2 regions of the Streptomyces sp. NBC_00234 genome follow, and region 2 is predicted to be linked to the other one. Evidence: riboswitches for the same ligand, from Rfam matches in the RefSeq annotation. Region 2 holds a riboswitch; the other holds the start of a gene.

Region 1 (3,400 bases), 4.5 Mb from region 2:
CCAGCTTGCGCAGGTAGCGCAGCATCGCCGTCTCGGAACGGTGCTGGTGGAACACGGGGTGGGAAAGGATCGAGTCGGTGCGCAGCAGCCCCTCGGGCAGCGTGTCGGCGGCGACCTCGTCCAGCGCCTCGACGTCGCCGTCGGTGCCGAAGGCGGCCCAGACAGCGGCGACCTGCGTACGGGTCGTGGTCTCGTCGCAGGCGAGGGAGACCAGGTCGCCGTCGACGAGCCGCAGGTTCACACCGCGCTCACGGGCCTCCGAGACGATCTCCGCGGCCTTGCCGGGAACCCGCACGGTGATCGTGTCGAAGTAGGAACCGTGCACCACGTCGACACCGGCGGACCGCAGGCCCTCGGCGAGGATCGTGGCGTAGCGGTGCGTGCGCCGGGCGATCGTCCGCAGCCCGTCGGGGCCGTGGTAGACGGCGTACATGCCGGCCATCACGGCGAGCAGCACCTGAGCGGTACAGATGTTGCTGGTGGCCTTCTCCCGGCGGATGTGCTGCTCGCGGGTCTGGAGGGCCAGGCGGTACGCCTTGTTGCCGTCGGCGTCCACGGAGACACCGACCAGACGGCCGGGCAGGGAGCGGGCGAACTTCTCGCGTACGGCCATGAAGCCGGCGTGCGGTCCGCCGAAGCCCATCGGCACGCCGAAGCGCTGCGTGGTGCCGACCGCGATGTCCGCGCCCAGCTCGCCGGGCGAGGTGAGCAGGGTCAGGGCCAGCAGGTCGGCGGCGACGGTCACGATCGCGCCGAGCTCGTGGGCCTGCTCGATGACGGGCTTGATGTCCCGGACGGCTCCGGAGGCACCCGGGTACTGGAGCAGCACACCGAAGACACCGCGCTCGGCGGCTTCCGCGGGAATGCCCTCGGAGAGGTCGGCCACGAGGACCTCGACTCCGGTCGGCTCCGCACGGGTCTCTATCACCGCGATCGTCTGCGGCAGGGTGTCCGCGTCGACCAGGAAGACGCCGTTCTTCACCTTGCCGACGCGCCGCGCCAGCGCCATGGCCTCGGCGGCGGCGGTGCCCTCGTCGAGCAGGGAGGCGCCCGAGGTCGGCAGCCCGGTCAGCTCGGCGACCATGGTCTGGAAGTTGAGGAGCGCCTCGAGGCGGCCCTGGGAGATCTCCGGCTGGTACGGGGTGTACGCCGTGTACCAGGCCGGGTTCTCCATGACGTTGCGGAGGATCACCGGCGGGGTGAAGGTGCCGTAGTAGCCGAGCCCGATCATCGGGGCCAGCACCTGGTTGCGGTCGGCGAGGGAGCGCAGCTCGGCCAGCACCTCGGCCTCGGTGCGGGCGGCGGGGAGGTTCAGCGCCTCCGCACTCCTGATCACGTCGGGCACCGCGGCGGCGGTGAGCTCGTCGAGGGAGCCGTAGCCGACCTGGGCGAGCATCTTCGCCTGGGCCTCGCCATCGGGCCCGATGTGGCGCTGCTCGAAGGGAATGCCCTGCTCCAGCTGGGAGAGCGGAGTGCGACGGGGGGTCATGATGGAGGCCTCCTGGTCTGTCACGACCTGCGAGGGGCACCACGGCGTGGGTGCCCGAACGGCCTCCCCCTCTGTCATCTCAACCTGAGAGCTTCACCGGTATCCCAGGGGTACCGGCTTTCACCGTCGGTGAGGAAGGGTCCCGCGCCGGCATGTGCCCGTGCGAGTCCCGTCCTGCTTTCCAGAGTGACCTCAACCGTGCGGTACGGGGGCCTGAGAGATTCCGGGGAGGATTTGCTCCTTCGGCGCCTCCGGGTTCTCACCGGAGGACTCTCCCGCACGGGGTCAGCAGCCACTGCCAGCGTACCAGCGGGCACACCCCGGCCGTCTCGAGTGGCCGCCGCCCCCGATCTGCACTTTCGTAGTGCTTGTGGAGTAATAGGGGAACCACCCTCAGTTGTTGCGACCAGTGGGAGGCACCGTGCAGACCGATATCGATCCGCGCAGCCTGATCGGCCGCAAGGCATTCGACCGCAAGGGCGCCAAGATCGGAACGGTGGATGAGGTCTATCTCGACGACGCGACCGGGGTTCCCGAGTGGGCGGCCGTTCGTACCGGGCTGTTCAGCAGGGACGCCTTCGTCCCGCTGGAACCGAGCGAGTTCGTCGACGACGCGCTGCGCATCCCCTTCGACCGCGCGTTGATCAAGGACGCGCCGGACTTCGGCGTCGGCAGGCATCTCTCACCGGAACAGGAGCTCCAGCTCTACCGCCACTACGGCCTGGACTCGCCGCCGCCCGAGGAAACCGGCCCGGACCGGGACTTCGGCAGGCTGGCCGGCCAGGAGGAGTAGTCCACCGGGTCCCTCACCAGCGGCAGCGGCTCGGCCGGCTGCAGCTCCGGGTCGTCGATCCGGAACGTGCGCACCCGGCCCGGGGCGTCGCCCGGCTCCTCGAACCGCACGGTAACCCGGCCCACGCCGCTCCCCTGGACCCACCCGTGGCCGTACGTCCCGTGCTGCACGTCGTGTCCCGCCGGCCAGCGCCGCGCGGCGAGCTGCTCGGGGGTCTCCTCGGCGACATCGCCGGGATCCTCCGCCGGTTCCTCGTCGGCTCCGGTCCCGGTCGCCGCCTCGGACCCCGAGGCGGCGCTGAGCACGTCCGCGGCCTGCGCGAACAGATCCTCCTGGGTGAAGTCCGCCAGCCCCGTGACGCCCACTCCGAGCAGCCGTACGCCGCCGGTGGTGTCGACGGCCTCCAGCAGCCGCGCGGCGGCCTCCCTGACGACCGTGGGGTCATCCGTGGGGCCCCGCAGGGTCTCGGAGCGGGTGAGCGTCGAGAAGTCGTAGCGCCGCACCTTGAGCACGACGGTCCGCCCCGACCGCTCCGCGGCCCTCAGCCGCCGCACACACCGGTCGGCGAGCCGTTCCACCTCGGTCCTGACGCGCACCCGGTCGTGCAGGTCCACATCGAAGGTGTCCTCGACCGACACGGACTTGGCATCGCGCTCCGCCACCACGGGCCGGTCGTCGTACCCGAGCGCCATGAGGTGCAGCGAGGCCCCGTGCGCCTTTCCCAGCAGCCGTACGAGCTCCGCCTCGCCGGCATCGGCCAGGTCGCGGACGGTGGTCATCCCGGCCCGTCGCAGATGGTCTCCGGTGGCCGGCCCGACACCCGGCAGGATGCGCACGGACATGGGTGCGAGCAGCTCCCGTTCGGTACCCGGCTCGATGAGGAACAGGCCGTCCGGCTTGGCCTCCTCCGAGGCGATCTTGGCCAGCATCTTGGACCCGGCCAGACCGACGGAACCGGTGAGGCCGGTGACGGCCCTGATCGCGGTACGCAGCTGCTCGCCGATCTCGCGGGCCGAGGCCGAGTCGTCGGCGACCCCACCGGCCTCCAGGTCGACGAACGCCTCGTCCAGACTGAGCGGCTCCACGAGGGGTGACAGGCGCCCCAGGAGCCCCATCAC
Region 2 (3,400 bases):
CGTACGCGGCGCCGCCGATGTCCATCATCGGCAGATCGAGGTCCGCGCTGGCGGTGCTGCCGCCGTTGGGCAGCGGCACCCAGACCTGACTGCGGCCGAGAACCTCGATCAGCCGGCCGCCCGCATCCGGCACGTCGAGGGAGGCCACCAGTACTTCTTCGAGCTCGTTGGCCGGCCAGCCGTGGTGCGGCTGCGTCTCGAAAGGCGCCGGATTGTCCACTGGTCCCCTGTTCCCTTCTCGTCATGCACTGCGGCAGCGATGGTAGACGAGCCGAGGGGCTCCGGGCCGGGGCCCTACGGGCGCGCGAAGGAGATCCGGTCGAGCGCGTCGACCGCCTCACGGTCCAGCAGGACGGCCGAGGCGCATCCCACGGGCAGCAGGCCGGTCTCCGTGTCGCGCATCAGCCGGCCGACGGAGCGCCGGTGGCGGGCGAAGGCGTACCCGGAGACTCCGCGTCCGCGCTCGAGCTGGCCCTCCCTGGCCACCTCGGGGGTGACGTCGAGCAGGACGAGGTGCAGGATGCGGCCCCGCCGTCTGGCGTGCCGGGCCAGCCAGCGCCGCACCCAGGTCTGCGTACCGCAGTCGTGGACCACGACGGACTCGCCGGAGCGCAGGGTCTGCCAGAGCCCGGTGTAGTGCGCGAGCCGGACGAGGGGCCGGTAGAGGGCGTACGGCAGTAAACCGGGCAGGGCGCGGGCCCAGCGGTCCCTGGTGTCCTGGGAGTCGATGGCCCGGTCCGACACCGCGCGGCGGATCAGCGTCGACTTGCCGCTGCCGGGCAGCCCGGAGACGACCACCACATCACCCGCGGCGAAGTCCAGGCTGCGCGGGCTGCGCCCGTCCCGGCTGCGCAGATCGCGCACGACGGGTGCGTGCGTGCCCAGCGTCTCGCGGACGGGCACCGCCTGCTGCGGCGGCACCGCGCCGTGCGCGACCCCTGCGGTCGTCGCGTAACGCTGCAACGTCATCGCCTCCCCCTGTCCGGTGACCCACATCTGCCCAAGAAGTGTAAAGAAAAGGTAATGCGGCACAAGCGGCTCACCGGCCCGTATCCGTAGGGACCGGACGCCCCACTCTCCCGCATGCCGTGCGATGATGACCCCGCCAACTGCATACCGGCCGTTTGAATCCGCGCGGGAGAGTTCCGGACACTGTGTGTGCCGGGCGCCGAAGGAGCAAGTTCCTCCCTTGAATCTCTCAGGCCCCGTACCGCGTGGATGAGGCAGATCTGAAAAGCGAGCCGTTCCGCGGCTCCACCCAAGGTGCAAGCCGACCTCTGTGGGGACTGACCCCCTTCAGGGCCTCTCGGCGAACCTCTCAGGTTCCGATGACAGATGGGGAGGGATCGTCCTCTGTCGTCATGCCCTGGAGCCATATCCATGAGCACTGCCCCGAGCAATGCCCCCCGCCATACCGCGCTGGACGCCCTGCACCGTTCGCTGGGCGCGACCATGACCGACTTCGCGGGCTGGGACATGCCGCTGCGCTACGCCAGTGAGCGCGACGAGCACAACGCCGTACGTACGAAGGCCGGTCTCTTCGACCTGTCGCACATGGGCGAGATCACGGTCACGGGCCCGCAGGCCGTCGACCTCCTGAACCACGCGCTCGTCGGCAACATCGGCACGGTCGGCCTCGGCCGCGCCCGCTACACCATGATCTGCCGCGAGGACGGCGGCATCCTGGACGACCTGATCGTCTACCGCCTGGGCGAGACCGAGTACATGGTCGTCGCGAACGCGGGCAACGCGCAGATCGTCCTCGACGCGATCACCGAGCGCGCCGCCGGCTTCGACGCCGTCGTGCGGGACGACCGCGACGCGTACGCGCTGATCGCCGTCCAGGGCCCGGAGTCCCCCGGCATCCTCAAGTCCGTCACGGACGCCGACCTCGACGGACTCAAGTACTACGCCGGCCTGCCCGGCACCGTCGCCGGCGTCCCCGCGCTGATCGCCCGTACCGGCTATACCGGCGAGGACGGCTTCGAGCTCTTCGTCGCCCCCGAGCACGCCGAGCAGCTGTGGAAGGCCCTCACCGAGGCCGGCGCCCCCGTCGGCCTGATCCCGTGCGGGCTCTCCTGCCGCGACACGCTGCGCCTGGAGGCGGGCATGCCGCTGTACGGGCACGAGCTGACCACCGCGCTGACCCCGTTCGACGCCGGTCTCGGCCGGGTGGTGAAGTTCGAGAAGGAGGGCGACTTCGTCGGGCGCGAGGCGCTGCAGGCCGCCGCCGAGCGCGCCGAGATCGCTCCGCCGCGCAAGCTCGTCGGCCTGGTCGCCGAGGGCCGCCGGGTCCCCCGCGCCGGCTTCGAGGTCGTCGCCGACGGCAAGGTCGTCGGCGAGGTCACCTCCGGTGCCCCGTCGCCCACGCTGGGCAAGCCGATCGCGATGGCGTACGTGGACGCGGCGCACGCCGCGCCCGGCACGACGGGCGTCGGTGTCGACATCCGCGGCACCCACGAGCCGTACGAGGTCGTGGCCCTGCCGTTCTACAAGCGCCAGAAGTGACATCCGGGACATCCCGGCGTCCCCGACGTGACGCAGTCGCGTCTCACACCGTAAGACCACCGTTCATCAGCACTCCCCCGCGTACAGGAGAATTCAGGTCATGAGCAACCCCCAGCAGCTGCGGTACAGCAAGGAGCACGAGTGGCTGTCGGCCGTCGAGGACGGTGTGGCCACGATCGGTATCACCGAGTTCGCCGCCAACGCGCTCGGCGATGTCGTCTACGCCCAGCTCCCCGAGGTCGGTGACACGGTGACCGCGGGCGAGACCTGCGGCGAGCTGGAGTCGACCAAGTCCGTCAGCGACCTGTACTCGCCGGTCACCGGTGAGGTCACCGCGGCGAACCAGGACGTCGTGGACGACCCGTCGCTGGTGAACTCCGCTCCCTTCGAGGGCGGCTGGCTGTTCAAGGTACGCGTCGCGGACGAGCCGGAGGACCTGCTCTCCGCCGCCGAGTACACCGAGTTCTCCGGCAACTGAGACCCAAGGGATCCCCTGATGTCGCTTCTCAACTCCTCCCTCCACGAGCTGGACCCGGACGTCGCCGCCGCCGTCGACGCCGAGCTCCACCGTCAGCAGTCCACCCTCGAAATGATCGCCTCGGAGAACTTCGCTCCGGTCGCGGTCATGGAGGCGCAGGGCTCCGTCCTCACCAACAAGTACGCCGAGGGCTACCCGGGCCGCCGTTACTACGGTGGCTGCGAGCACGTCGACGTCGTCGAGCAGATCGCGATCGACCGCATCAAGGCGCTCTTCGGCGCCGAGGCCGCGAACGTCCAGCCGCACTCGGGTGCACAGGCCAACGCCGCCGCGATGTTCGCGCTGCTGAAGCCGGGCGACACGATCATGGGCCTGAGCCTGGCCCACGGCGGTCACCTGACCCACGGCATGAAG

Evidence for each region. A riboswitch is a leader RNA that binds a small molecule or an ion and turns the genes downstream of it on or off. The one in region 2 is predicted to bind glycine.
Region 1: linked by a shared signal. The riboswitch ahead of gcvP (aminomethyl-transferring glycine dehydrogenase) and the one ahead of gcvT (glycine cleavage system aminomethyltransferase GcvT) in region 2 are both predicted to bind glycine.

What each region holds. Positions count from the first base shown of each region.
Region 1 is NZ_CP108101.1:1,224,699-1,228,098, forward strand. It holds gene gcvP (aminomethyl-transferring glycine dehydrogenase) at 1-1,489, opposite strand, end outside; glycine riboswitch at 1,681-1,777, opposite strand; gene OG230_RS05185 (PRC-barrel domain-containing protein) at 1,911-2,282, shown strand; gene OG230_RS05190 (DNA polymerase IV) at 2,204-3,400, opposite strand, start outside.
Region 2 is NZ_CP108101.1:5,683,760-5,687,159, reverse strand. It holds gene OG230_RS25130 (enhanced serine sensitivity protein SseB) at 1-220, opposite strand, end outside; gene OG230_RS25125 (AAA family ATPase) at 295-969, opposite strand; glycine riboswitch at 1,126-1,223, shown strand; gene gcvT (glycine cleavage system aminomethyltransferase GcvT) at 1,381-2,508, shown strand; gene gcvH (glycine cleavage system protein GcvH) at 2,609-2,986, shown strand; gene glyA (serine hydroxymethyltransferase) at 3,005-3,400, shown strand, end outside.